4 regions of the Neomoorella thermoacetica genome follow, and region 4 is predicted to be linked to each of the others. Evidence: riboswitches for the same ligand, from Rfam matches in the RefSeq annotation. Region 4 holds a riboswitch; each other region holds the start of a gene.
The links. Region 4 has a riboswitch for cyclic di-AMP ahead of MOTHE_RS06445 (APC family permease). Riboswitches for the same ligand answer to the same signal wherever they lie in the genome.
Positions count from the first base shown of each region.

Region 1: linked by a shared signal. The riboswitch ahead of MOTHE_RS14150 (CAP domain-containing protein) and the one ahead of MOTHE_RS06445 (APC family permease) in region 4 are both predicted to bind cyclic di-AMP.
Region 2: linked by a shared signal. The riboswitch ahead of eam (glutamate 2,3-aminomutase) and the one ahead of MOTHE_RS06445 (APC family permease) in region 4 are both predicted to bind cyclic di-AMP.
Region 3: linked by a shared signal. The riboswitch ahead of MOTHE_RS10420 (C40 family peptidase) and the one ahead of MOTHE_RS06445 (APC family permease) in region 4 are both predicted to bind cyclic di-AMP.

Region 1 is NZ_CP012369.1:1,632,990-1,640,095, forward strand. It holds gene ruvB (Holliday junction branch migration DNA helicase RuvB) at 1-514, opposite strand, end outside; gene ruvA (Holliday junction branch migration protein RuvA) at 515-1,123, opposite strand; gene ruvC (crossover junction endodeoxyribonuclease RuvC) at 1,120-1,623, opposite strand; gene MOTHE_RS08265 (hypothetical protein) at 1,816-2,367, opposite strand; gene MOTHE_RS08270 (YebC/PmpR family DNA-binding transcriptional regulator) at 2,438-3,196, opposite strand; cyclic di-AMP (ydaO/yuaA leader) riboswitch at 3,371-3,561, shown strand; gene MOTHE_RS14150 (CAP domain-containing protein) at 3,616-4,353, shown strand; gene cysK (cysteine synthase A) at 4,401-5,321, opposite strand; gene MOTHE_RS08285 (CooT family nickel-binding protein) at 5,454-5,645, opposite strand; gene MOTHE_RS08290 (DUF3842 family protein) at 5,638-6,069, opposite strand; gene yunB (sporulation protein YunB) at 6,247-6,870, opposite strand; gene tyrS (tyrosine--tRNA ligase) at 6,952-7,106, opposite strand, start outside.
Region 2 is NZ_CP012369.1:370,730-377,835, forward strand. It holds gene MOTHE_RS12665 (PIG-L family deacetylase) at 1-353, shown strand, start outside; gene MOTHE_RS01910 (glutamate--cysteine ligase family protein) at 354-1,340, shown strand; gene MOTHE_RS01915 (phosphatidylserine decarboxylase) at 1,334-2,098, shown strand; gene MOTHE_RS01920 (DedA family protein) at 2,095-2,697, shown strand; cyclic di-AMP (ydaO/yuaA leader) riboswitch at 2,742-2,870, shown strand; gene eam (glutamate 2,3-aminomutase) at 2,953-4,230, shown strand; gene MOTHE_RS01930 (OmpA/MotB family protein) at 4,283-5,035, opposite strand; gene MOTHE_RS01935 (flagellar motor protein) at 4,995-5,828, opposite strand; gene MOTHE_RS01940 (amidohydrolase family protein) at 6,007-7,106, shown strand, end outside.
Region 3 is NZ_CP012369.1:2,091,496-2,098,601, reverse strand. It holds gene hpt (hypoxanthine phosphoribosyltransferase) at 1-193, shown strand, start outside; gene guaA (glutamine-hydrolyzing GMP synthase) at 207-1,757, shown strand; gene MOTHE_RS10420 (C40 family peptidase) at 1,874-2,527, opposite strand; cyclic di-AMP (ydaO/yuaA leader) riboswitch at 2,537-2,666, opposite strand; gene MOTHE_RS10415 (MFS transporter) at 3,039-4,337, shown strand; gene MOTHE_RS10410 (MtaA/CmuA family methyltransferase) at 4,348-5,373, shown strand; gene MOTHE_RS10405 (PucR family transcriptional regulator) at 5,605-6,786, shown strand; gene MOTHE_RS10400 (MtaA/CmuA family methyltransferase) at 6,940-7,106, shown strand, end outside.
Region 4 is NZ_CP012369.1:1,280,075-1,287,180, forward strand. It holds gene trpC (indole-3-glycerol phosphate synthase TrpC) at 1-758, opposite strand, end outside; gene trpD (anthranilate phosphoribosyltransferase) at 758-1,777, opposite strand; gene pabA (aminodeoxychorismate/anthranilate synthase component II) at 1,808-2,422, opposite strand; gene trpE (anthranilate synthase component I) at 2,406-3,905, opposite strand; gene aroH (chorismate mutase) at 4,082-4,492, opposite strand; gene MOTHE_RS06435 (HutP family protein) at 4,544-4,954, opposite strand; cyclic di-AMP (ydaO/yuaA leader) riboswitch at 5,169-5,356, shown strand; gene MOTHE_RS06445 (APC family permease) at 5,457-7,022, shown strand; gene MOTHE_RS06450 (hypothetical protein) at 7,012-7,106, shown strand, end outside.

The DNA.
Region 1 (7,106 bases), 350 kb from region 4:
CCCTTAAAGGGGAAGATAGCAACCCCGCCCTGGTAGTCGCTCCCACCAGGGTAAAGGGGGGCAGGTCCAGGCGAATGGAACGGGCGCCGGGACCCTTACCCAGGATAATATCTAAGACGAAGTCTTCCATGGCCGGGTAAAGGATCTCCTCCACCTGGCGGGGCAGGCGGTGGATTTCATCGATAAAGAGGACGTCCCGGGGCTGCAGGTTGGTCAAGATGGCTGCCAGGTCCCCGGCCCGTTCCAGGGCCGGTCCCGAGGTGACCCGCAGCTGGACCCCTAGCTCATTGGCGATAATCCCGGCCAGGGTGGTCTTACCAAGCCCCGGGGGCCCGTAGAGAAGGACGTGGTCCAAGGCTTCACCCCGTTCACGGGCCGCCTGGATAAAGATGCCCAGGGTCTCCTTGACATGTTCCTGGCCGATGTACTCTGCCAGGCAGCGCGGTCGCAGGCTCAATTCAAGTTCCTGGTCTTCATTATGCAGGTTTCCGGCTACTAACCTCTCCGTTGCCAATTAATCCCCTCCCCCCCGGCCAAAGGTTTTTAGTACCGCCTGGAGGACGGCTGTCGTAGGGGTAGCATTCCCCAGTTCCTGCCGTACCCTGGCCAGGATCGGGCCAATCTCTTCCCGGCTATAGCCCAGCGCCAACAGGGCGGCCAGGGCTTCATCATTATCCCCGCCTCCTGCCGGTATGGCCTCAGTCTCCGTACCGTCTACCAGGCCGGATTTTAAAACCGCGTCCTTCAATTCCAGGAGTAACCGCTGGGCCTTCTTGGCCCCGATTCCCGGCAGGGCGGTCAGAAAGGCACTATCGCCGGCGGCAATGGCCCGGGACAGCTGTTCCGGCTTGGCAGCCCCCAAAATCTGGAGGGCGCCCCGGGGCCCGATGCCATTTACGCCTCTAAGGAGGGTGAAAAGGTGCAGTTCCTCCGGCCGGGTAAAACCATATAATTCCATGGCGTCTTCCCTGACCACCAGCTGGGTGTAGACAGCTATCTCCGTACCGGGGGCCGGCCAGGAACGATTGGTCACTGTACGTACCAGCCAGCCGATCCCTCCGGTCTCCAGGAGGATACCCTCCGGTGTTACCAGATGTAACCTACCCCGCAGGTACCCGATCAACGGCCAGCCACCTCCTTTTCCCTTTGCCGCCAGGGCGCGAAGCTGGCATGACATACGGCTACCGCCAGGGCATCGGCCACATCATCTGGCCGGGGTTTTTCTTCTAGGCCCAGCAAAGCCTGGACCATACGCTGGACCTGTTCCTTGGGCGCCCGGCCGAAACCGGCCACTGCCTGCTTGACCTCCAGGGGGGTATACTCGGCCACCGGCAGACCGGTATGGGCCGCGGCCAGAAGGATCACGCCCCTGGCCTGGCCAACGGCTAGGGCTGTCTTGCTGTTTTTGTTAAAGAAGAGTTCTTCCACGGCCATGGTTTCTGGCTGCAAGCGCTCGATTAGCTCCCTTATGCCGGCGTAAATGGTTGCCAGCCGCCGGCAGGGATCCTCCCCCGCCGGTGTCCGGATACAATCGTATACCAGGGCGCGGGTTTGTCCAGCCCGGGCCTCCACCAGGCCGTAACCGACAATCGCCGTCCCCGGGTCTATTCCCAGGATCAGCATAATTATTCCCCCGAAAATATGGTTCTATCAAAAATGGTTATTATTGGTTTGGGTATGCTCCATCTTCTTTAGGAGTACCGGTTCAAAAAAACCTCTGCCTGGCAATTATTCGACGTTGAAGAGAGCAGTTCCTTTTTTTCCAAACCAAAAGAAAAACCGGGTCGCTGACCCGGCCGGAAAATATCCGGGGAACTAGCGGTATTCGTCCAGGCTGTCCAGGGCTTCCAGGAGTTCTTGTTCGGAGTTAAATTCCGCCTCGCCGGCCTGAATCCTGGACTGCCAGTTGGCCGGGATGGCAGAGATTTTGAGGCCCGTAACCTTAAGCAGCGGCCCCAGGGTTCCGGCAGGTCCCTGATAAACGGCCACCAGGCCGTCCTTTACTGCCAGGTGCCGCTTGGGAGCGCAAACCGGGCACAGGCCGTCAACTTCCTGGGTGGCTACCAGGCGTCCGGCTTCTTGCCTCAGGTGCCACCCTTCGGCCGGCGGAAAAAGGGAGGTCATCTCCTCTTTACCGGATCCCTGCCACTTGATCCCCGGCGGCAGGGGCAGGGGGTAGGTATGGCCGCAACCGCGGTAATATTTTTCCAGTCGCGGTTCAAGCTGGACCCGGGGTTCCATGATACCTGGCACCCTTAAAAAAACCGGCTGCCGGCCGGAATTTACCCTGGCCTCCTGGTAGGCCACCAGTCCCCCAAGGAAAAAGATCACTATACCGATAACAAGCAAGCGCCGGACTGCTGTCACTGTGGCCCCTCCTGCCAAACAGAAATTGCCACTAACTAGCATTGCCGGCGGCCTGTAGTTTTATACCTCGCTATATATCTAATTGGTCCATAATTGCTGCAGGAATATCAGCGTTTGTATATACTGCCTGGACGTCGTCATGATCTTCGAGGCGTTCAATGAGACGCATAACCTTGCCTGCTGTCTCCGGGTCGTCGATGGTAACAGTCGTTTGCGGTACCATCTCAACCTCAGCGTGTGTTATGGTAACACCGCTGGCCTCCAGGGCTTCCCGGACGGCCTCCAGGTCCCCGGGCGCCGTCTTGATTTCCAATACCTCGTCGTCCTCGTCATCGACATCCTCCGCCCCGGCCTCGATAGCCTGGAGGATTACTTCTTCCCGTTTATCCCCGGCGGGGACCTCCACCGTAATTACCCCTTTGGGGTTAAACATCCAGGCTACGCAACCGCTTTCGCCCAGGTTGCCACCGCCCCGGGAAAAGATATATCTGATTTCTGAAGCTGTACGGTTCCGGTTATCGGTGGCTATATTCAGAAGCATGGCTACGCCACCGGGACCGTAACCTTCATAGGTCATTTCCTCATATGCGGCCCCTTCTAGTTCGCCGGTACCGCGCATAATGGCCCGCTGGATGTTCTCGTTGGGCATATTGGCTGCTTTGGCCTTGGCTATAGCAGCCTTTAAGCGCATATTGCCCTCGGGATCACCGCCTCCCATCCGGGCGGCGATGATAATTTCCCGCCCGATTTTGGTAAAGAGGCGGCCCCGTTTTTCATCAACCTTGGCCTTGCGATTTTTAATATTGGCCCACTTGGAATGTCCGGACATCTCTCTTACCCCCTTTCTTATATACTCAACATTGAAATTCTAACATACAGGGCCTTATTTAAGCAACATTTACCGCCCGGGCTTATTTAAAGCATGGGTTATAGCAAATTCTGCCTGCCAATTTTATGTTAACTATACCCTTATTTTATGGTAAAATGAATTTAACGTTATGGCCACCTGTAAACGCCGAATTTCTTTTAAAAGAAACCGGGGGAACCATATTCTTGGGGTTAATCCCGCTTCCAGTATACACCTCTCGTCTTTGTCCGGAGCCGGGCAACGGTGGGAGAAAGACCGGGAGCGGCATAGGGCACTTCCAGCCCGCACCCGTCAGCTAACCCCGGAGGCGTTGGAAGGGAGGTGGATTTTTTACTGGCCTGGCCAGGCGTAAAAAAGGAGTAAAAGGAGGATTGACCGCTTTGAAGCACAAGTGGCTCACCGCAGCTCTGAAAATCCTGCTGGCCGCCGTTGTGGCTGCCGCCCCTTTAAGCGCGGCCCGGGCTGCTACACCCGCCTCTAACTCTACCAGGGGTATTTACTCCTATAACTATAGCTGGTATACCGCCCCTTACTGGAGCTGGCACTACCGGTGGCATGTTTCTCCGAACGCCGGCAGCGGACAGGTCACCAGGCAGTCCCCGACTCCGGCACCGGCGCCTGCACCACAACCAGCATCTAAACCCGCACCGGCCCCGGTAACCAGTCCCGGCAATCCGGCCGTACCAGCACCGCAACCTGCCCCCCAACCCGCCCCCGCCGGTAACTACCAGTTAAGCGCTTACGAACAGCAGGTAGTGAACCTGGTCAATGCCGAGCGGGCCAAGGTCGGCCTGAAACCCCTGGCAGCAGACCCGCAGCTGGCCCGGGTAGCTCGCCTCAAGGCCGAAGATATGCGGGACAAGAATTATTTCAGCCATGAGTCGCCCACTTATGGTTCCTTCGCCAATATGCTCAAGCAATTCGGCATTAGCTACCGTATAGCCGGGGAGAACATCGCCGCCGGCTACCCAACACCGGAGGCGGTGGTAGCGGCCTGGATGAATAGCCCCGGCCACCGCAGTAATATCTTAAACGCTAATTTTACGGCCATAGGTGTCGGCTATGCCAGCGGCGGCAGCTATGGCCACTACTGGGTCCAGGAATTCATCGGCCAGTAGAACTTCATAGCAGTAGAAACGGCAGGCCACCGGCCTGCCGTTTTCCCTTAGCCTATCTTGAACAACTCCGTACTCAGGTAGCGCTCGCCGGTGTCGGGGGCGATGGCCAGTACCCTTTTCCCCCGGCCCAGGCGCCGGGCCACTTGGAGGGCGGCAAAAGCAGCGGCGCCCGAAGAGATGCCCACCAGCAGGCCTTCCTCCCGTGCCAGGCGCCGGGCCGTTTCCATAGCGTCTTCGTTGGTGACGGTGATTATCTCGTCAACCACCTCCCGGCGCAAGACCGGCGGGACAAAGCCGGTACCTATACCCTGAATCTTATGGGGTCCTGGCTGGCCTCCAGAAAGGACCGGTGAAGCCGCCGGTTCCACAGCTACAATCCTTACCCCCGGGATTTCCTTTTTCAGGACCTCACCCACCCCGGTGAGGGTACCCCCGGTCCCGACGCCGGCCACAAAGGCGTCTACTTTACCGTCCATTTGCTCCAGGATCTCCCTGGCCGTGGTCTGGCGGTGGATGGCCGGGTTGGCCGGATTTTCAAACTGCTGGGGCATAAAGTAACCGGGGTTCTCCCGTACCAGTTCATTTGCTTTATCTACAGCCCCCTTCATCCCCAGGTTTCCCGGAGTCAGGACGAACTCCGCCCCATAGGCCGCCAGGAGCTTGCGCCTCTCAATACTCATTGTTTCCGGCATAACCAGGATCAGGCGGTAACCCCGTACGGCCGCCACCATGGCCAGGCCGATACCCGTATTACCACTTGTGGGCTCGACAATGGTATCCCCGGGTTTCAAGCGGCCGTCGGCTTCCGCAGCGGTAATCATGCTGAGGGCAATGCGGTCCTTAACACTGCCTCCAGGATTAAAAAACTCGATTTTTAAGTATACCTCCATCCCGTCCTCTACCAGGCGGTTCAGGCGCAGGATCGGCGTCTGCCCTATCAACTGGGTAACATCCCGGGCTATCTTCATGCTGCCTTCCTCCTTATAACTAAGTATTTATATCGGAATTATTTACATTTTAATCCCTGGTCATGGGCCTGTCAAGTAAAAAAGCCACGGCAACTATAGTATGCCGTGGCCTGGCCGTAACTAACGCCCGGCTTAGAGGGCTTCGAGGATGATTTTATGGTCCACCAGGGCCATTTCTTTAATCCGCGCCCGCAGGAGTTTGCGTTTACCGAAAATATCTTCCATCATAATACCCTCTTCCCCGGGCAAGACCCGGTCAACATTCTCAAAGACCAGTTCCTCTTCCCCGCTCTCTTTGAGCAGGTAGGCGTTGGCTTCACACATCCTTATCCCCTCCCTCCTGATAAAAAAACTTCACGCGGTTAACCAGGGCTTCAATTAAATGGGGCAACGGCTCGGGGGTGACTCCTATTACTTCTACCCCCGACCGGTTGATTGGCAGGAGAAATTTGCGTGCCGGGCTGGCGGCGATGGCCGCCGCCATAGCCGGGGTCAATTCGCCCAGCATAGCGTCAGCTAGGATTATGGCCAGGGAACCGGTGATGGCCTCGACCCGGGGAGCGTTGTAGATGATGGCTCGCTCGCCGGTAGCCCCCTCATTGGCCCCGGCTTTGATCATAGCTACGGTAGCCGCGGCGTTGGTTCCCAGGGCCAGGATTTCGACTTCCGGCGGCAGTTCCTGTCGCAGCCTGGCGGTTATGTGCTTACCGATACCGCCGCCCTGGCCATCGACTACAGCTATGCGCAGCAGGAATACCCCCTTAAGAAAGTTGCAGTAAAAAAGCAAAAAGGGCCACAGGGAATCCCACCGGCTCCAGCCGGTTCTGACCTCCTCGTGGCCTTCCATCCAGCGCGGTCTCCACACCGCTCAGGTATTATTTATTCGCCCTCAATTGTCTAATTCCTGCCTGTTGGACAAGAAAAATTAGAATCCAGGTGCCCTTAAAATACCTTTTAACATTTCCGACCCCAGGGAGACGTAGGTCTGGGGTACCGGGCCGACGATAATGGCCTCGGCCACGGGAATGGTGGTGGCTACCTGTACCTTTTCCCGGCTAAAAGGGGCTACTACCTGAACCTCGCTCTCCGCCTGGAGGTAGATGCGATGGCGCGTCTGATTAATGCCGGCGCTTTCAAAGGTATCACCGACATTAACCTTTACCGTGCCCATGGGGACAAAGCGTAATGGTACCGGGGGGCCATAGGCCGCCAGGAGTTTTAACCCCAGGATCTGCCCCAGGGGCAGGTAATAGGTTTTACCCTGCAGCCGCGCCAGGCGTTCCTGGATGGCCAGCTGGGCCGCAGCCTGGAGGCGGCTGATACCCAGGGCGTCGGCCTGCATGAAGACTACCTGGCCGCCATCGCTGCTCCCGGGCTGGATGAGATTATTATAGCTTACCTGGCCGGTAATTTTATCCAGCACTGCCTGCTGCATAGCCTCGGTGGCCACCCACCTGGCCTGGGTAGCTGCCACCGCTTCCAGAGCCGGTCCCAGGCGCCATTCCAGGAGTAAAAGTAGAAGCAAACCGGCCAGGACCAGCGCTGCCACTCCCCACGGCCGCCTTCCAGGGCGCCGCCACCGCCGCCGCAAGGCAATCACCCCCATATAAGAAGTATACTCAGGGGGTGATTAAAATGTGTGCAGCCGGGCAAATTTACGTTTACCGGCCTGGAGGACCTGGCCCTCCCTGACCTCAACCTCGGTGTCAGGATCGGTTACCCGTTCACCGTCGATCTTTACTGCACCCTGGCGGATCAGGCGCCGGGCCTCGCTGGTGCTGGGAG
Region 2 (7,106 bases), 910 kb from region 4:
AGTCTGGCCGGACCACCTATTTGCGCCTGGACACCTGGGGCCGGGTCGGTTTTCCGGTAAATTACACCCTGAGCATCTACCTGTTGCCGGCTTCTCCCGGGGCCGGTAGCCAGCGCTTTACCTGGTCCTGGGCACCCGGCGAGAAACAGGTCAGGTGGCTGACCCGCCCGGCCGGTTACGACCCGAATGCCATCCGGGTAGCTTCCGGAGGCGACAGCCTGGAGATGGCCCTGCCGGACCTTATTCCTCCCGGCGAGCACTACCTGATGTTCACCGCCGTCACCTCTATCGGCAGGCTGCCCCTGGACCGGATCCCCTGGCGCCTCGTAAAGATTAAGGGAAGCGATTTATAAATGACGCCCCTGCGTTTTGGCCTGGAAGAAGAAGTCTTTATAACCGAACCCGACAAACCCACCCTCCAGTCCCTCTATTACCTGGCCCGGTTACTCTGGCTTGACCCGGGCTACTACTATACCCATACCGCCTGTAACTTCAACCGCGGTAAGGACCTGCGCTGGGGTCTTATGAGCGGCATTGAAATTTCTACCGGGGTTTTCCCGGACACCGGGGACCTCGTCGCCGACCTGCGTCGCCGGCGCCGGGAACTGGCCGCCGTTTGCCAGGGGCTCATTGTTCCGGTTGGCCACCTCTTTGACCAGGTCGCCCCCACCAATATCTGCGGCATGCACGTCCATGTCAGCGGGTTTCCCGACCGGGAACGGGCCTACCGCAACCTGGTCTACTTCTTACCCCTCCTGGCCCTGCTGGTAATCAACTCACCCATAGCCGGCAGCAGGCGCTACGGCCAATCCTACCGCTGGGCGGAAGCCTTTGCCATCGGGCCGCTGCGGGAGGACAGGCTTTATCGCTTTCAGGACCTCATTGAGTCCAAACGGCTGGGGACCCTGGAAATCCGGGTTTTTGACCCGGTATGGGACCTGGAGCGCATCCGCATCTTGCTGGAATGTATCCGCGCTGTCCTGGAGGCCGGGGTAGATTATCCGGGGGATATTGAAACCTACAATCGCCTGCGCCGGCAGGTGGCCCTGGAGGGTTACATCCAGGAACTACAGCCTATTTACCGGGAACTCTCCAAGCTCCTGCCGGTTCCCGAAGTATATTTCCAGCAAACTCCAGCTGATGCCCTGGGCCGGCTCTGGAAAGAGCAAGGGACCCTGGCCACTTATACGGCCCTGGATAACGCCTATCGCAACGGCATCCTTCAACCCCGGCCGCTGAAAACGATGCGCGTCCGCTGGCCCTTGATGCTGGCCGGGTTTTGCGGTTATTATTTACCCAGGATGCCCTATAGTATAAAGAAGGTGTTATCAGAATGGTAACTTTTTCTATGGCCCTGGCAATCCTGCCCGCGCTCTTCGTGGGTTTAAACCTTTTAAAGATCCTTCTCCTCCTGGCGGCTGTTATCACCGCCATTATGTGGTTTTTGCGCCGGGTATGGTTCTACCGCGACCCGGTCCGGGTGCCTCCAACAGAAGCGGGCACCATCCTGGCCCCGGCCGACGGCAAGATAGTTTACATCAAGCCTTTCCGTAACGGCGAGGTGGTGGCCGAAAAGCTGGGCCAGGCCATCCCTGTCCGGGAAATAATGAAAGCACCGGGCCTGGGCGACCGGGGCTGGATCATGGGGATTTATATGTCGCCCCTGGATGTCCACTTTAATTACGCCCCCATTGCCGGTAGGGTGGAGGATATGGTCCATACCCGGGCCAGGGTTAATCTGCCTATGGTGGATCTCTGGGAATACATCCGCTTGACCTACTTCCGGAGGGCGGTGGACCTCTTTTGCCACCGCTACCGCCTGGTAAATGAGCGCTTGACCATCTTTCTGGATGGTGAGGGCATTAAGATAGCTATGGTGGAGATAGCCGATAAGTTTGTCAACAAGATAAATAGTTTCATCAAGCCGGGCCAGGTAGTCGACCGGGGCCAGAAGGTATCCTTTATCGAGCGAGGTTCCCAGGTGGACCTGGTTATCTTTAGCGAGGACGTTGAGTTTACCGTCCGGGTGGGACAGCAGGTATACGGCGCCAGGACGGTAGTGGCTCGCTACCGGCCTCCGGGCGGGGTGGTGCCTTGACGGCCCTCCATGCTTACCTGGCTCTTTTCGGCCTTCTGGCTATTGAAGGAACGGGTTTACCGGGTGTACCCTTTGAACCGGCCTTCCTGGCCGCCGGCTATTTGATTGAACGGGGCGAAATGAGCTTCTGGGGAGCGGTGCTGGTCGGGACTGCAGGCAACCTCCTGGGGAACCTAATCGGTTACTGGCTGGGAGCCAGGCCCGGTCGCGGGCTGATTGAACGCCTCCTTCACCAGGGATGGGGTGAAGGAGGTATGACAACCGCCCGTTACTGGCTGGCCCGTTACGGGGCGGCGGTAATTATCCTGGCCCGCTGGTTTGGCCCTATCCGCACCCCCACCATCCTGGCTGCCGGGGTGGTTGGGATGGAGACCGGAATCTATGCCCTGTATTCAACCCTGGGTGCCTTTACCTGGACGTTAGCCTGGCAGTATGCCAGTTGGAAGGGGACCCATTACCTTTTGGGGTGGTGGCAGGTCTACCGCCGGTACGCCACCTGGTGGATGGACGCCCTGTTGATCCTGGCGGGATTGGCTATTACCACCATTTCTGTTTATTATTGCTGGCGGCGCTGGCGCCGGGATAAGGAACCTGCCTGATTGACAGGCGCTTATCATCTATGTTAGAATAGTAATGAAAACTAAATAAGCGAGCGCTGAATCCCTGAATAGGGAACGGGGGAACCACTTCTTGGGGTGAATCCTTTTTCAGGTAGGGTTAACTTTCGACCCGAACCCGGCAGCTAACTTCGTAAGCGTAGAAAGGTGAGGTGTAATACCGTTAGTTTTCTATGCCAGCAAAACCCCGGTTCAGGCCGGGGTTTTATTTTACCCTCAGGAAGGAGGAAATAGGTAATGAGTATTTACCCGGAGAAAGGCAGGTTGATGGGAAGGGAAGCTAAAAGGGAAATTGCTCTTGACCGGGCAGCCGAATTGAAAGCCAGGATTGTCGATTACCTGGAAGAAAGGGAGAAGATCGCCAGCGGCCTGGAGGCGGCAGCCGAGATCGAAGCCAGCAAGCAACGTATCCTGGCTTACTTTGGCGCCGGGGAAGCCGAGTGGCAGGACTGGCGCTGGCAGTTGACCCACCGTATCACCTCGGTGGCAACCCTGGCGGAACTGATTCCCCTGACAGAAGCTGAAAAGGAAGCCATACTAAAGGTAGAACGTACCTATCGCTGGGCGGTTTCTCCTTACTACCTGAGCCTGATGGGACCGGAACCTGATTGCCCCATCCGGCGCCAGGCTCTGCCCAGTGCCGCCGAACTGGAGGATAACCATGGCGTCCTGGACCCCATGGATGAAGAGTTGACCTCCCCGGCGCCGGCTATTACCCGCCGTTATCCGGATCGTTTGATTATCAACGTAACCAACCAGTGTGCTATGTACTGTCGTCACTGCCAGCGGCGTCGCAATATCGGTGAAGTCGACCGCAGTCGCAGCCGCCGGGAACTGGAGCAGGCCCTCCAGTATATCCGCCAGAATGAAGAGATCCGCGATGTCCTGATCACTGGCGGTGACGCCCTGATGCTCAGCGATGCCATGATCGACTGGTTGTTGACGGAACTCGATAATATCCCCCACGTAGAAATTAAGCGCCTGGGCACCAGGGTGCCGGTCACTATGCCCCAGCGGATTACCCCGGAGCTGTGCCGGGTTCTGGCCAAGCACCCGCCCATCTATCTCAATACCCAGTTCAACCACCCCCGGGAGGTTACCGCGGCCGCCAAAGAAGCCTGCGATCGCCTGGTCCAGGCCGGGGTGGTCCTCGGCAACCAGGCGGTTTTGTTAAAGGGCGTCAACAACCATCCCTTTGTGATGCGTAAATTAAACCAGGAACTCTTGAAAATAAGGGTACGGCCCTACTATATCTTCCACGCCAAGCCGGTGAAGGGGACCACCCACTTTATTACCTCCATTGAGGAGGGCGTGGAGATCATGGATAAGCTCCGGGGCTATACCTCCGGCCTGGCCGTGCCTACCTATATAATCAATGCCCCCCACGGTCTGGGCAAGACCCCCATCTTGCCACAGTATGTAATCGCCCGTAATGATCACCAGGTGATCCTGAGGACCTGGGAGAAGCGGATTATTTTTTACTCCAACCTGGGACGCCAGAAGGAACAGGCCTAAAGAATAGTATGGAGAATAGAAGCGCCGGGTGTTTCACCTGGCGCTTTTTATATTACTTCTCGCCCTTATGGGGCTCGGTGACGTTGTAGGCTTCCTTGAGGACGACGATATCCACCCGGCGGTTGCGGGCCATATCAGCCTCGCTATTATTGGGGGCCACCGGGCGATATTCTCCGTAGCCGGTGGCCGAAAGGCGTTCCGGTTTGATCCCGGCTTCGCTGATTAAAACCTTGACCACGTTGGTGGCCCGGGCCGTGGAGAGTTCCCAGTTGGATGGGAAGGCCGGGGTGTTGATGGGGAGATTGTCGGTGTGGCCTTCAACCCGTAAATAATTGGGTAGGCGGGCCAGGGCCCGGCCGACCTGGCGCAGGAGGTCCCGGGCTTCGGGGGTCAAATCGGCGGAACCCTTGGGGAAGAGGACGGCATCGGCCACACTGACCACCAGGCCCCGTTCCTCGGTATTGAGGGTCACCTGGCTTTCCAGGCCTTCCTGCTGGATATACTGCTGTAGTTCCGCCCTGGCCCTGGCCAGTTCGGCCCCTTCATCCCCCTGGCCCGGTGCCGGGGCGATACCAGGTACTATAGAGGTCAGGCCTCCGGACGTTAAGATTCCAGTCGTCGGGGCGCCAGTTAGGGTTTGAGCCAGGGAGTTGGCCAGGGCGGCCATTTTCTGGGCGTTGGTATCGCTGATGGCATACATTACGACAAAGAAGATCATCAACAGGGTAATCAAGTCGGAATAGGTCAACAGCCAGCGCTCATGGTTATCCTTGCTGGCGTGCCCTTCCCTGCGGACCGGCACCATCGCTCACCTCCCGCTCTTCCTTCCCGGCACCTGCCCTTTCCTTACCCGGGGCCAGGAAGGCCGCCAGGGTGTTGCGGATCAAGGTGGGGTTCTTGCCTGCCTGGAGGGCCAGGACGCCCTCCAGGATCATCTCCTGGTACAGGCGTTCCCGGGCGTCTTTATTTTTGAGCTTGGTGGCGATGGGCAACCATAAGAGGTTGGCCGAAGAGACGCCGTACAGGGTAGCTATAAAGGCCATGGCAATGGACGGTCCCAGCTTATCGGGGGTACTCAGATTGCTGAGGACGTGGACCAGACCCATGACGGTGCCGATGATGCCCATGGTCGGGGCGTAGCCGCCGGCGGCCTCGAAAAGGCTGATACCGCTGTGATGGCGTTCGCTGGTAGCATAAATGTATTGCTCCAGGACGTTACGGGTCTGTTCGGGGTCGGTACCGTCTACCACCAGCTGCAGGGCGGTGCGGAGAAAGTCGTCCTTGACACCGTCGAGTTCTTTTTCCAGCCGGACGAAACCTTCTTTGCGGGCCAGCACGGCGTAGTTGACGATGGCGTTGATGGTTTCATTTAAGTCCAGGGGTTTTTCCCGGAAGGCGACCTTTAATAGCCTGGGGATATTCAGGACCTCTTCCCGGCGCAAACCAATAAGGGTAGCACCTATAGTCCCGCCGAAAACAATCATGGCCGCCGTAATGGCCAGCAGGGCCCCCGGACTGCCTCCCTCCAGGATGAAGGCTGCAATCAGGGAGCCAAAACCTATCAACAGGCCCAGGATTAGATTGAGATCCAAGAACATACCGCCTTTCTTAGACCATGTTTTACCAAATATCTAGCATATTCGGCACAAAGAAACAAAATCCTTGTTAAATCTATATTAAATTGACCTTTAATTTGTCCTGTGGTAGGATAATATTTAGATTTAATTAAGATTAAATAAAAAATAAATGATACAATTCACGGGAAGGGAGATAAAAATGAATGATTTGCTAATCCGAAGAGCAAGGCTCATGGACGGCCAGGGGACAGTGGATATAGCCATCAAAGACGGATATATTGTTGCTGCCGGCAATAATGTGGCGGGGTCGGCCCGGCAGATGGTTGATGCCTCCGGCAGGCTCCTGATACCGGCCTTTGTCGACACCCATACCCACCTGGATAAAGCCCTGACGGCGACAGACGGCGGCGCCGGTTCCCTGGAAGCAGCCATCGAAGACTTCCAGCGCCGGAGTAAAGATATAGATAAAAACGACCTGCTGGCCAGGGGCCGCCAGGTACTGCGGTTGGCCCTGCGCCACGGTACCACAGCCATGCGCACCCACATCACCGTCAGTGAGAACCTGGGCCTGCGGGGCATTGAGGCTGCCCTGGAATTGAGGGAAGAGTTTGCCGGTAAGGTTGACCTCCAGGTGATTGCCATGTTCAGCGGTCCGGAGCCGGAGCCGGCACCCCCTTTAAAGGAACTCCTAGAGGAAGCCCTGCGGCTGGGGGTAGACGGCCTGGGCGGGGCACCCCATCTCTCGCCTGGTATGCAACAATGGGTGGACTATATCTTCGAACTGGCCGGCAAATACGATGTTCCCATTGACCTGCACGCCGACGAGACTGACGCTCCTTCGGTGGCTTCCCTGGAGTATATAGCCAGTAAGACTATTCAGGCAGGTTACCAGGGCCGGGTGGTTGCCGACCACTGCTGTGGCCTGGCGGCAGTTGATGAAGCTACTGCCGGCCGTACCATAGCCGCCGTCAAGGAGGCCGGCCTGAGTATCATTACCTTACCCTCCTGCAACCTCTACCTGATGGGCCGTAACGATAAAGGACTGGTCCGCCGGGGGGTGACCCGGGTACGGGAACTCCAGGCCGCCGGCGTCAATGTCGCCTACGCCTCCGACAACATCCGCGATGCCTTCCGGCCCTTTGGTAATGCCAACATGCTGGAGGAAGGCCTGATCACCGCCCAGGTTTTGCAGATGGGTACCCCGGCGGAGCTCGAACAGGTCATGAAGATGGGCACCTATAACGCCGCCGCTGCCATGGGATTGCAGGATTACGGCATCAAGGTCGGCGCCAGGGCCGA
Region 3 (7,106 bases), 810 kb from region 4:
GCCCTTGAGCGTCAAAGCCTGCACCATCCTGGACAAACCGGAACGGCGTCTGGTAGATGTTCATGTTGATTACAGCGGTTTTTGCATTCCGGATTACTTTGTCGTTGGTTACGGCCTGGATTACGCCCAGAAATACCGTCACTTGCCGGATATCTGCGTTTTAAAACCAGAGGTTTACAGACGGAAGAAATAGTGAGGTTGGATAGATGATTGGAGAAAACAAACAGCTTGCAGAAATAGTACTGGTGCTGGATTTCGGCGGCCAGTACAACCAGTTGATCGCCCGGCGGGTCCGCGAAGCCGGGGTTTACTCGGAGATGATACCCTATAACACGCCCCTGGAAAAGATCCTGGCCCGGCGACCCCGGGGGATTATTTTTTCCGGCGGGCCGGCCAGCGTCTATAGCCTCGGGGCACCCCGTATCGACCGGGCCCTCTATGAAAGCGGCATTCCCATTTTGGGCATCTGTTATGGTATGCAGCTCATGGCCCATGACCTGGGCGGTAGGGTAGAGGGGGCCTCGGGACGGGAGTATGGTAAAACCCAGCTGGAAATAACAGCAGCAGATCCCCTTTTCGCCGGTTTACCTGAAAGTATACAGTGCTGGATGAGCCACGGCGACTATATCAGCGCCCCGCCGCCTGGCTTCCAGGTGACGGCCCGCTCGGCCTATACCCCGGTGGCGGCTATGAGCGACCCGGCCAGGAAGCTTTATGGCGTTCAGTTTCACCCGGAAGTAAAGCATACTCCCATGGGGCAGGAGATACTGCGTCGTTTTCTCTTCCAGGTATGCGGCTGCCGGGGTGACTGGTCGGTGAGTTCCTTCATTGAAGACCAGGTGGCGGCCATTCGCCGGCAGGTAGGTAACGGCCGGGTCCTCTGCGCCCTGAGCGGCGGGGTCGATTCCTCGGTGGCTGCGGCCCTGGTCCACCGGGCCGTCGGCGACCGCTTGACCTGCGTGTTTGTTAACCACGGTCTCCTGCGCCAGGGGGAGGCCGAACAGGTGCAGCGGGCCTTTGGCCAGGCCATGGGCATGAACATCGTCTATGTCGATGCCAGCCGGCGTTTCCTGGAGAAACTCACCGGCGTTACAGACCCGGAAGAAAAGCGCAAAATTATCGGCCATGAATTTATCCGGGTCTTTGAGGAGGAAGCCAGGAAACTGGGACGGGTGGATTTCCTGGTCCAGGGCACCCTTTACCCCGATGTCATTGAGAGCGGTACCGAAACGGCCGCCGTCATCAAGAGCCACCATAACGTCGGTGGCCTGCCGGAAGATATGGAACTGGAATTAATTGAACCCCTGCGCCTTTTATTTAAGGACGAAGTGCGCCGGGTAGGGGAGGAACTGGGCCTGCCGGAGGAGATTGTCTGGCGGCAACCCTTCCCGGGGCCGGGCCTGGCTATCCGCATCCTGGGGGAAGTCACCCCGGAGAAACTGGAAATCTTACGTCAGGCTGACGCCATTGTCACCGAGGAGATCCGGCGAGCCGGCCTCTACCGGGAAATCTGGCAGTCCTTTGCGGTATTGCCCTCCATGAAGAGTGTGGGTGTTATGGGCGACGAGCGGACCTATGCCTACCCCATCGTCCTGCGGGCCGTGACCAGCGATGACGCCATGACTGCCGACTGGGCCAGGCTCCCCTACGACCTCCTGGAGCGTATCTCCTCCCGGATCGTCAACGAGGTGCGTCATATCAACCGGGTCGTTTACGACATCACTTCCAAACCCCCGGCGACCATAGAGTGGGAGTAGGATAAAAAAATTGACCCCTTATCCTGCAACAACAGGTTAAGGGGTCTCCTTATTTTTCTGTGGCGTAAGTCGACATGAGAGTTCTAGGCGCGCCGAACAGACTACTCTACCTTAATCTACCTTACGCGCCTGGCACCGACATAGCGTGGTCCCCAATAGTACGGGTCATCGATACTGTCGATGGCCACGCCGCGATTGGTAGCGCTGATAAATTTACCGTTGCCCAAGTAAATACCTACATGGCTGATATCCTGGGAATAAGTATGGAAAAAGACTAAATCACCCGGCTGGAGATCCCCTTTATCAATATGGGTACCCAGGGAGGCCTGGTCGCTGGCCGAGTGAGGGAGATTAATGCCTACACGTTGAAAGACGTAAAGCGTAAAGCCCGAGCAGTCGAATCCTTTTGGGCTTGTCCCACCCCAGCGGTAGGGACTGCCCACATACTGGCGGGCGATGGCGGCAATACGGGCACCCATAGTAGAGGGATCGATGCTTATACCGCGGGAGGCTGTGGGTGCTTCATAACGACTGGCAAGGGATGTTTTGTTAGTGGGTATTTCCAAAATTTGACCAATATAAATCAATGAGGAATCAAGGTTATTGGCTGCTTTAATTTGTTCTACCGTTACTCCATAACGCCGGGACAGGGCCCACAGGGTGTCACCCTTTTTCACTTCATAGGGCTGGGCCAGGGCCACTCCGGCGGCGGCCAGGCTCAAAGCTCCGGCCAGGGTGGCAGTCAGGCAATACTTCGACCACTTCTTCAATTATCTAAGACCTCCACTCTCGCACACCTACGAGGTTAGTTGACGGGTTCGGACCGAGAGTTAGCCCGGAGCCTTTGGCTCTTCACCCCAAAAATATCCCCCGTTTCCCGCCTACCCGGGAATTCGGTGCTAAAAAATATGGCTTTTATATTATATCGTCGAAAAAAGTAATAGTAAAAGACCTGGATGCTCCTTCAGACATCATTGAATGCCAGGAACTCGAATAAATTGCCTGATGGTACATTTTTCTTAAGATCCATGCCTTAAAAGCTCATCTTATGCCTTACGCCCATCAGGGTGGTGTTTTGTCAATTAAGAATGTGCATAGGAACCACTGGTTTTTATATAAAGATGAAGAAATTATATTTAGTCCATACTCAGAAAACTGGTGCAGGGAGGAGGGAAGAAAGGGCACCGCTGAGGTGGACGCAAGTATTTAAATTTAAGGAAGGGGAGGTCTATGAGTAAATCCTTGTCACCCTCAACAGGATGGTGGCGTTATCGTTACCTGGTGGCAGCTATTGTTTTCTTCGGGTATAGCATTCAGTACCTAGACCGGGTAAAAACGACAGTGTTAGTTCCGCTAATTAGTCAGAGCTTGCACCTGACCCATAGCGATGTTGGTAACGCCATGTTTTTATTAATGATTTTTTATGGCCCAACCCAGATATTATCGGGATTTCTTTGCGATCGCTTTGGTCCCAAAAAAGTTTTGGTATTCTCCCTGATCACCTGGAGCATATTCACGATATATATGGCGTATATGCAGAACGCAACTGAGTGGTATATCCGTAATGCCTTGTTTGGTATTTTTGTAGGTACTGAATTTGTACCCAGTGCACGCTTGATCGCGCGCTGGTTTCCTAAAAGAGAACGGGCCCAGGCCCAGGGGGTCCTCTCCTGGTCCTGGATTATTACCCCTGCGTGGGCTCCTTTGCTAACAACGTTTCTAGCCTCCTATTTTAACGATTGGCGTCCTGTTTTTATATGGCTAGGTATTTTTGGCCTGGTACCCCTGGTAATAGTACTTCTCTTCATTTACGATCGTCCCGAACAGGTACGCTGGCTGAGCGACAGGGAAGTTAAAGAGAGTTACGCCGACGAACTTGAGAGTGGCATCTTAAAAGAGGCGGCAATAAGCCGTGAGAACCTGGCCAAGCAGGCCAAAAAAGCCGAAATACCCTTGCGCGATGTCTTGTTAAACAAGAGCTTCATAGCAGTAGTGCTATCTTACCTGGCCTGCCAGATGACCTTCTGGGGGATAGTAACCTGGTCGCCAAGCTATTTAAGTGAAGTGTTTAAATTTAACCTGATGAAAATGGGCGTCTGGGCTTCGATTTATTTTGCAGCCGGTGTCATCGGCGCCTTCTTGAGCTCCCGGATTTCCGATAAATTCTTTAATGGCCGCCGCCGGCCCATGATAATTCTTTCGTTCCTCGGCACTATCCCCTTTATCCTACTTTTGGCTATGTCCCGGCCGGGAATCAGCCATATGGGGCTGATGCTAATCCTAGCCGGAGCCGGATTTTTTGCCAATATGATCTGGGGTCCTATTTTAGCCTGGCCGACTGACGTTTTTAGCCCGGAGATGTATGGGCGGGCCCTCGGCTTTGTGACGGGTATAGCCTATTTTGGGGCCGCTTTTGCTCCTCTTATTATGAGCCGCCTAATCATTAAAACACCTGCAGGTGTTTCTTATACCTATGCCTGGACTTTTATTGCTTTTTGCGCAGTTGCAGGTTTAATTGCTTCTGCCATTGTCAGAGACCGGCAGGATATAAGTAACAACAGTATTTCCCTGTCGGAATAAACCTTTCGAGGTGAGAACTTTGCCTGCCATGACCCCCAAAGAGCGTTTCTTGCGTGCCTTAAACCGCGAACATGTAGACCGCATCCCGGTAGGTAACCCGGTATCAGTAGCTACGGTGGAATCCATGGAAGCCTGCGGCGCCTATTTCCCTGATGTCCATTTGAACCCGGAGAAAATGGCCACCCTGGCAGCGACGGGGTATGAAATCCTGGGCTTCGACACCATTGCCCCTTATTTCAGCGTCCAGCAGGAAGCTGCGGCCTTTGGCCTTAAAATGAACTGGGGCACCGTCGACTCTATGCCAGATGTCCTGGAGAACCCCTTTGAAGACCCAGACGACATTATCATCCCGGCTGACTTTTTAGAGCGACCGCCCATTCGTACCGTACTTGAGGCACTGAAAATCCTCAAAAAAGAGTACGGCGATCACGTCTGCCTGGTGGGTAAGGTCATGGGACCCTGGACCCTGTCCTACCATCTCCACGGCGTGCAAAAATTCCTCATTAAGACCATCCTGGAACCGGATAAAGTGCGCCGTTTCCTCGATAAGCTAAAGGACCTGGCGGTGAAATTCGCCAACGCCCAGTTTGCCGCCGGGGCCGACGTGGTGACGGTGGCCGACCACGCCACCGGCGACCTGGTAAGCGGTACCTGCTACCGCGACTTTCTCCTGCCGATTCACCAGGAGATGACACGACAGCTCAATGGACCGACTATCCTGCATATCTGCGGCAATACCACCGACCGTCTGGATTATATCGCCCAGGCGGGGTTTAACTGCTTCCACTTTGACTCCAAGGTCAATCCGCGACAGGCCCACGAGATTGTCAATGGCCGTATTGCTTTGACGGGCAGTATCAATAACCCGAAAACCCTCTTTAATGGCACGCCGGATGATGTCCGCCGGGAGGTCTTTGCCAACTGCGAGGCAGGTATCGAGATTATCTCTCCCGAGTGTGCCGTGCCTTTGCGGACTCCCAATGCCAACTTGAAGGCCATTGTTACAGCAGTGGAGGAATATTGCCGGAACCATTAATGTTAACGCGAAAAGGTACTTTAAAATATGGCTAATCAAGATGAAGTACTGGATCCGGCAGGGCCCCGGCTTAATGCGGGGGTCCTTGCTTTCTTTTGTCACCGGCAGGATTAGAGGAAACTATCGCGAATTTTTTATACAGATGTTCAGAAAAAAGTCGATAAAAAGACGACCGGGCTCGAATGATTCTTTCCTAAAGTAGGGATCTCCTTCCCGGAAAGGGGGATACCTATGTTAAACCAGGAATTAATCCAGCCCCTGCTGGAACGGGCCGCAGCCCTCTGGCAAACAGCCATTGACGTCGTTGACCCTGGGGGTCAGGTAGTAGCCAGCTCGGAACCTTCACGGTTGCATTTTTACCATCCGGAGGTGCTAGGACTTTCACTTACGGAAGATGGAGTTCGCGTTCAAGGTGAAAGTTACTATCTTCCCCTGGTAATAAATGACCGCGTGGCCGGCTGGCTGGTATGGCAGGGGGGTGTTAAGGGCGAAGTTGCCACCCTGTTGCAGGCCGCTCTGGAGGAAATCTTGGCGGCGGCCAGGCGGCGGGATCAGCAGTATTTCACCGCCCGGGAGGAAGAAGCCCTGGTTGCCGATCTTCTGGCCCGGGAGGCGGCCTCCCGGGTTGAGGAATTAAAGGTAAGGGCGCTGAATTCGGGTTATGACTTGAACCTGCCCCGGGCGGTTATAGTATTACAATTGGAACCCAGGGAAAACCGCTACTTCAACATTAATTTGCACCTGGGGTATGATGTTACAGAGGAGCAGTTAAAGGAGGAAATCCTGGAGCAAATAAAGGGCGATCTTTACCTGACCGCCCAGGATCTAGTGGCTTATTATGGCAGAGAGATGCTGGTCATTTTTAAGGCTTTTTTAGAAGTAGAGAATATGGGCCGCCTCTACCAGGCCCTGGAGGTTATCTGTCGGCACCTGTATGAGTTGATCAAAGATAACCGTCTCTTTGCTGTCCGGGTGGCCTACGGGAGCATTGTCACGGAAATCGCTGGTTTAAGGCAGTCCTATAAGGAGGCAGCCGAATTGATTGCCCTGGGCCATTCCTGCGGTCATAATAGCGGCTATATTGATTTCGAAGACATTCTTTTTGAGGCCCTGGTGTGTTCCCTGCCGGGGCGGTTGAGGGGTAGATATCTGGAACCCCTTTATCAGAAAATTGTAGCGGCTGGCGAAGAAGGTATCCAGTTGCTGGAGACGGTGGAAGCCTGCATCGACAACAATATGAATATCAAGCAGACGGCTGAGCAACTATACCTGCACCGCAACACTGTAACCAATCGCCTGGAGAGAATCAAGCTCCTGACGGGCCTGGACCCGGGAACGGGTTTTCGCGCCCTTTTCTGGCTGAAAATGCTGGCCGTCTACAGGAGATTGGTGCAGACACGGGATGAGGCGTAATAGTTATTCGGGACGGAAAGAAGACCTCCCTGGTAATGTAATGTACAGGGTCATACCCTACTGCGCTATCGGGATGCTTTCAAAGAAGATCAAGACCAGGCTGCAAAAATTAAGCACGGGTAGTTAATTAACAGGCAAAGGAGGTGGGTGTCAGTGTCCGCCAGCGAGCAAATGGCAGGTAGTGAGAGGGTGATAGCAGCCGTGCAGGGGCAGGAGGTTGACCGCTTCCCCCTGGTTACGCCGACCTCGGTGGTGACGGTAGAAAGCATGACCGTCACCGGTGTTTATTTCCCGGAGGCCCACACCGACCCCTATAAAAT
Region 4 (7,106 bases):
GCCATCTTAGCCATAACGTCCCCGGCTGTCATCAGGGCCTCGCCCACCAAGATGGCATCCACGCCGGCGCCGGCCACCAGGGCGGCATCGGCCCGGCTCCGGATGCCACTCTCGCTCACTACCACCGGTCCCCGGGGAATCATGGATCGCAGGCGTCCGGTCGTTTGCAGGTCAACCTTGAAGGTGTGCAGGTCCCGGTTGTTAATCCCGATAATACCGGCTCCTGCCCGGAGGGCTACCTCCAGTTCCGGGGCCGTATGAACCTCGACCAGGGCTGCCAGGCCTAACCTCCGGGCCAGGTCCAGATATTCCACCAGTTCCGCAGGTTCCAGGGCAGCGACAATCAGTAGGATGGCATCCGCTCCCAGGGCCCGGGCCTCATAAATCTGGTAGGGATCAATGATAAAATCCTTGCGCAGAAGGGGCAGGGTGGTTACCCGGCGCACCAGGATCAGGTACTCAGGGCGACCCCGGAAAAACCTCTGGTCCGTCAGGACGGAGATGGCCGCCGCCCCGGCGGCTATATAACTCCTGGCCTGACCTTCAGGGTCAAAATCCTCCCTGATAAGGCCCCGGGAGGGAGAAGCCTGTTTTAGCTCAGCTATAACCTTAAGCTCGTTTCCCCGGCGCCGCAGGGCGGCCCCGAAGTCCCGGGTCAGGGGCATGGCTGCCGCTGCCTTCTCCAGGTCCGCCAGGGGGTGTTGTTCCCTGGCGGCCGCCACTTCCCGGCGTTTGTAGTCCAGGATCTCCGCCAGCATCAGGCAGCCCAGCTTTCCACCCAGGCCACCATAGCCTGGAGTTTTGCCGCCGCGGCGCCGGAATCGATACTTGATTCGGCCAGGGCCAGGGCTTGCTGGAGGGTGTCAGCGGCACCGGCTGCCAGGAGGGCGAAGGCGGCATTAATGAGGACGACGTCCCGGGCCGGGCCCCTGGTACCGGAAAGGACGGCGCGGGCAATGGCGGCATTGTCGGTGGCTGTACCCCCGGCCAGGTCGGCAAGGTTCGCCCGTGGCAGGCCGACATCTTCCGGGGTAAAGGTATACGTCCTGATCGCGCCTTTATCGAGGCAGGTTATCTTGCTGGGTCCGGTGATAGTTACTTCGTCCAGTCCATCGCTACCGTGGACTACATAGGCCCGGCGGCTGCCCAGGCGCCCCAGGACGGCCGCGACTGTTTCCGTTAAATCCGGGTCGTAAACTCCCACCAGCTGGCAGGGAGCGCCCGCCGGGTTAGTCAGGGGCCCCAGGAGGTTGAAGGCTGTACGAATGCCGATCTCCCGCCGCGGTCCGGCGGCGTATTTCATTGCACCATGAAAAACGGGAGCAAAGAGGAAGGCCATGCCCACTTCATCCAGGCAGCGGGCAACGGCGTCCGGAGGCAGGTCGACTTTGATCCCCAGGGCTTCCAGCATGTCGGCGCTACCGCAACGGCTGGAAACTGAACGGTTGCCGTGTTTGGCTACTGCTACCCCGGCGCCGGCCACGACGAAGGCCGCGGTGGTGGAAATGTTAAAGGTTTGGCGGCCGTCTCCCCCGGTACCACAGGTGTCCACAAATACCGGGTGGCTAGTGGTAAGGGGAATAGCCCGGCGGCGCATGCTGCGGGCAAAACCGGTTATCTCGTCTACCGTTTCCCCTTTAAGGCGCAGGGCGGTGAGGAAAGCGGCAATCTGGGCCGGGGTGGCTTCGTCCGCCATGATTATGTCCATGGCTTCTGCGGCCTCGGCTTCGCTCAAGTGCTGGCCGGCTACTACTTTGCTAATCTGGGCTTTCAACACTAAGCTCAACTCCTCTCAAAAATACAGTAATTATTTATCCAGGCTGACTCCATTTTCTTTACTTCTGGTCCTCGCGAAGGGGCCAATGGCCAAAAAATTCCTTAGCAGTTGCTTGCCCACCGTTGTCAGGATGGACTCGGGGTGAAATTGGACACCTTCAACTGGTAACTGGCGGTGGCGCAGGCCCATTAGCTCGCCGGTTTCGCTCCGGGCCGTCACCTCCAGGCAATCCGGCAGGGTCTCCTCATCGACGATTAAGGAATGATAGCGGGTAGCTGTAAAGGGGTTGGGCAGGTCCCGGTAAATTGTTTTACCATCATGGGTAATGGTAGAAGTCTTGCCATGCATGAGCCGTCCGGCCCGCACTATCCGACCGCCGAAGGCCTGGGCAATGCTCTGGTGGCCCAGGCAGACGCCCAGGATGGGTATCTTGCCGGCAAAGGCGGTGATGGCCGCCAAGGAGATACCGGCTTCATTGGGCGTGCAAGGGCCGGGGGAAAGGACCAGGTAATCGGGGTTTAGTTCAGCAATCTCCTCCAGGGTTATGGCGTCATTACGCCGTACCACCACCTCCTGCCCCAGTTCCAGGAAGTACTGCACCAGGTTATAGGTAAAGGAATCATAGTTATCAATCATTAGCAGCACGGGTGCCCACCTCCGGCTTTTTTAATACCTGCAACAGCGCCCGGGCTTTGTTCAGGGTCTCTTCATATTCGGCTTCCGGGTCGGAGTCGGCGACAATGCCCGCCCCGGCCTGGATGAAGGCCCGACCCCGGGCAAAAACTATGGTGCGGATGGCAATGCAGGTATCCAGGTTGCCATGGAGACCCAGGTAACCTACGGCGCCGGCATAGGGTCCCCGGTTGACCGGCTCCAGTTCGGTGATGATCTCCATGGCCCGTACCTTGGGAGCCCCGGTCACCGTACCGGCGGGGAAACAGGCCAGAAGGGCGTCCAGGGCACTCCTGCCAGGAGCCAGGCGGGCGGTAATGCTGGAAACCAGGTGCATGACGTGGGAATAATACTCCACCACCATCTGCCGGGTCACCTGCAGGCTGCCCGGGACGGCTATCCTTCCCACGTCGTTCCGCCCCAGGTCCAGGAGCATCAGGTGTTCGGCACGCTCCTTCTCGCTGGCCAGGAGTTCCGCGGCCAGGGCCCTGTCCTCGGCAGCAGTCCGTCCCCGGCGCCTGGTACCGGCGATGGGGCGATAATCGATTGTTCCCCTTTCCACCCGCACCAGCATTTCCGGCGATGCGCCTACCAGTTGCACCTCCGGGAAGTTAAGGTAAAACATATACGGCGAAGGGTTAAGGGCTCGCAAGTGCCGGTAAACGACCAGGGCGTCCTCCCTGAAGGGCAGGCTCAATCTCTGGGAGAGGACCACCTGGAAGATATCGCCGGCGGCGATATACTCCTTAGCTTTTGTAACCATCCCGGTAAATTCCTGTCGGGTCACGCTGGCCTGCCAGGAGACCCCTTCCGGGACCAGTTGCCCTGCTGCCGGCGGATACCCATTCCGGTACCCGCCAGAAGATCGCCCGAGTTTTTCCAGAATTCCCTTGACCCCGGCTACAGCTTCTTCATACCCGGCAAGGGCATTCTCCCCGCCTCGCCCCAGGCAGGTTATCCTCACTGTCCGCAGGATATGGTCGTAAACCAGGTAACAACGGTGGAGGGTCAGGTGGGTATCTGGTATTTGCAGGTCATTACCGGGCCCCGGGGGCAAAGCCTCCAGTTCCCGGACCATATCATATCCCAGGTAGCCTACCAGGCCGCCCTGAAAGCGTGGTCCCTCACTAGGTGGTAGGGACAGGCTGGCCATTAAATTGTTTAAAGCCTTGAAGGGTTTTTCTTCCAGCAACCTGGCAGTGGCGTTATTCGTGCTTAAATAAGCCTTACCACTCCTGGCGGTGAAGGTCAGCAGGGGATCGAAGCCAATGAGGGAATAGCGGCCCAGGTTTTCCCCGCCTTCGACACTCTCCAGTAAGAAGCTGTCCGGACCGCCGGCGAATTTTAAGTACAGGGAAATGGGAGTTTCTGTATCGGCAAGAATCTCTGTCCAGACAGGAATATAAGGGGCCTTCCGGGCCAGGTCCAGGTAGGTTGCCCGGTCAGGGTGAAACACTGCTTTCTCCCTCCCCAGGGGCAAAATAAAAACCAGCGCTCAAAGATGAGCCCTGGTAAAACTTTACCCTTAATCAAGCTCAACTCTAAGCTAAACTCCACTCTGCTCAACTCGCCTCAACTGTATGCGATTGTTATTATAAGAATAACATGGATGGTAAATACCTGTCAATACTTTTATTGCAGATCCGGGCGCAATTGACTCGCCCGGCCAAGGTAAACATGCACCGGTTGGTGATCACTGTAGGCATGGATTAACACCCGCACTATTCCCGGCTGGCTTCCCGGTACAGGTATCTCCCGGGCGCACATCAGGGCCACATCCAACCAGCCCAGACGGCGGGCGGCTTCAGCCGGGAAGGCGGCATCAAGATCGGGGGTCACGGTGAAAATGGCGCTGATAATATCTCCTCTTTCCAGGTCGTTACGGATAACTATCTCCCGTAATAATTGTTCTGTTGCCGCAATAATTGCTGGGGCCGTATTCTCCTCGACGTCAACGGCCCCGCGCAGGCCCCTTACTTTTTTCCCTCCGGGTCCTTTCTCCATGCCAGCCCCAGGCGCTTCCTGCCCCACCGGCTCAGTCATGCTACCCCTCCTACCATACTGCTCTGTTTACAGGCTCCGGCAGCCGCCCTTTTAGACAGCCCGGTGCCCCAGACCGATGCCGACTTCATCCAGGTGCAACAGGCCAATGCCGAAAAAGATGGCTACACTCAAATGATCGTGCCAGCGGGCAATACCGATTTTCCCCCCCACATTCAGCCCGATGGCTTTGGGCATAATCTGGGAGAGGGCTTCCCGCGTCGCCCCGGCAATGGCTCCTTCTTCCTGGTGGGCCTCTTTAATGACTCCTTCCCTTTTGGCGGCCACTACTGCCCGTTCAATGATTTTCTGGACAGAATTAATAAATTCGCCCCCATAATCCACGGCCGCCGTAGATATGCCGCCGGCTGCATATTCCTTTTTCAGCCGGGCCTCCTCCTCCCGGCTTTCCGAAAGGGCCATTTTAATGGCTACTGCCGCTACCTTTTTACTGCCGTACTCCATGATTGCCTCCACCCATTTATACTTGAATTGATTATATTACATCATGACCGGCATCGCAAGAAGATTTGCGGTCAAGCAAAGAAGCGCTTTTAAAAGAGCGGCCGCCTCCACATAATAATGTCAGGTAGTTTAACCCCCCAAAAACGTTTTCCTATCCAGGCTTACTTTGACAGCACTTTTCCGGCCTGCTAAGATTAACGGCAATGCATCGAGCAAATTTAAAATGCCTAATCCCGGAAAAGCGGGAACGGGGGACCCACCAGAGGGGTGAATCCCCGCCCTCAGTAAGCTTTATTACTTTGGGGTACCAAAGCTATTCAAAGTATGAAAACTGAGGGCGGGGTAGGGCTTTTCTCCGGCCCGAACCCGGCAGCTAACCCCGTCGGCAGGAAAGGAGATGGTACCGTATGTCCAATAGGCAAAGAACCAGCCTGGATCCGTAAACAGGGGAGGGCTGGTTTTATTTGTTATTTCAGGTTCATTAACGCTGGAGGAGGGTATTATGGCCACGGCAACAGAAAAATTGGAGCTCCGCCGGGAGGTTACCGTGTGGGGCTCCTACATGTGGGGTTACGCGGATGTCGGTGCCGACATTTATGCCGCCCTGGGACTGGTTATGCTCTGGGCTAAAGGTGCTACCAGTCTGGCCTTCGCCTTGGCCGGTCTGGTTTACATCATGATCGGCCTGGCTTATACCGAGCTTGCCGCCGCTTACCCCGTTGCCGGCGGTGGCCAGTTTTTTACCTTGCGCGGGCTGGGTGATTTCTGGGGTTTTGTAGCCGGGGCAGCTTTGCTCTTGGACTACACCATAGATATCGCCCTTTTTGCGACTGCTTCCGCTGGCTACATCAACTTCTTTCTGCCTTACCTTTTCGGGGTCAATATTGACTCTCTGGCCGTCAGCATCGGTCCCCTGCACCACGTCAACCTGGTGTGGATGGCAGAGGCCCTGGCCCTGGTGTTCTTCCTTATTGCCCTCAATATTCGCGGTATGAGGGAATCTTCTTTGCTCAATGAAGTCCTGGGTGCTATTGATATCTTGACGGAATCAACCATTATCGTCTTTGGGTTTCTCTTTGCCTGGCGGCCGGAACTCCTGGCCCATCAGTGGGTGACTCAGTTCCCGACTTTTAAGGAATTTGCCTATGGCTCCTCCCTGGCTATTATCTCCTTTGTCGGCCTGGAGTCTATCTCCCAGGCGGCCCAGGAAACCAAACGGCCGGCGACTGTCGTTCCCCGAACTTCTGTCGGCCTGATCTTTACTGTATTCATTTTCGCCACCGCCTTTTCTACCATGAGCCTGGGAGTCCTACCCTGGCAGGATATCGCTAAAGCCGTCGGCGATCCGGTGGCTACCCTGGCCCATGCCATCCCCTTTATTGGCATTATTGCCGGCCCTTTTGCCGCCCTGCTGGGGGCTACCATCCTGCTCATTTCGGCCAACTCCGGGGTCATGAGCGCTTCCCGGTTGACCTTTGCCATGAGCCAGTTTAATTTTATCAGCGACTGGTTCAACGCCGTGCACCCTCGTTACCGGACTCCTTACCGCACTATCCTTGTCTTCTCGGGCATTGGTATCCTTCAGTTAGTTCTTTCTTTCCTGACGCCCAATGCTATGGATACCCTGGGTAACATGTATGCCTTCGGGGCTACCACAGGCTATATCCTGGTTTTTATTGCCCTGATTAAACTACGCTTCACCGATCCCTATGCACCCCGGCCCTATAAAGTGCCTTTAAACATAAAGATAAATTATCGTGGCCGGGTGGTGGAGTTCCCCATCCTGGGGGTAATCGGTACCCTGGGTATCAGCACTATACTCTTCGAAGTCATTCTTACCCATGCCATTGGCCGTATCGCCGGGCCGGCGTGGATTATCCTCTGTTTCCTCTACTACGCTTATTATCGCCGGAGCAAGGGCTACCCCATTTTCGGCAACATCCCCCGGGACTGGGAAGCCCAGCAAATAAAGGTCCTGGAAGCGGCCGAAGAGTACGACCTTCTCGAGGAATACAAGCAGGCTCTTGCAGAACGGGAACGCCTGGAGGCTAAGGCCCATGTCAAGTGAGATTAAAACCCTTACCTGGCGTGACTACTACCAGATGGTTACAACCCTGGCCATGTTGTTCCTGGGACCGGCTATCTGGATCCG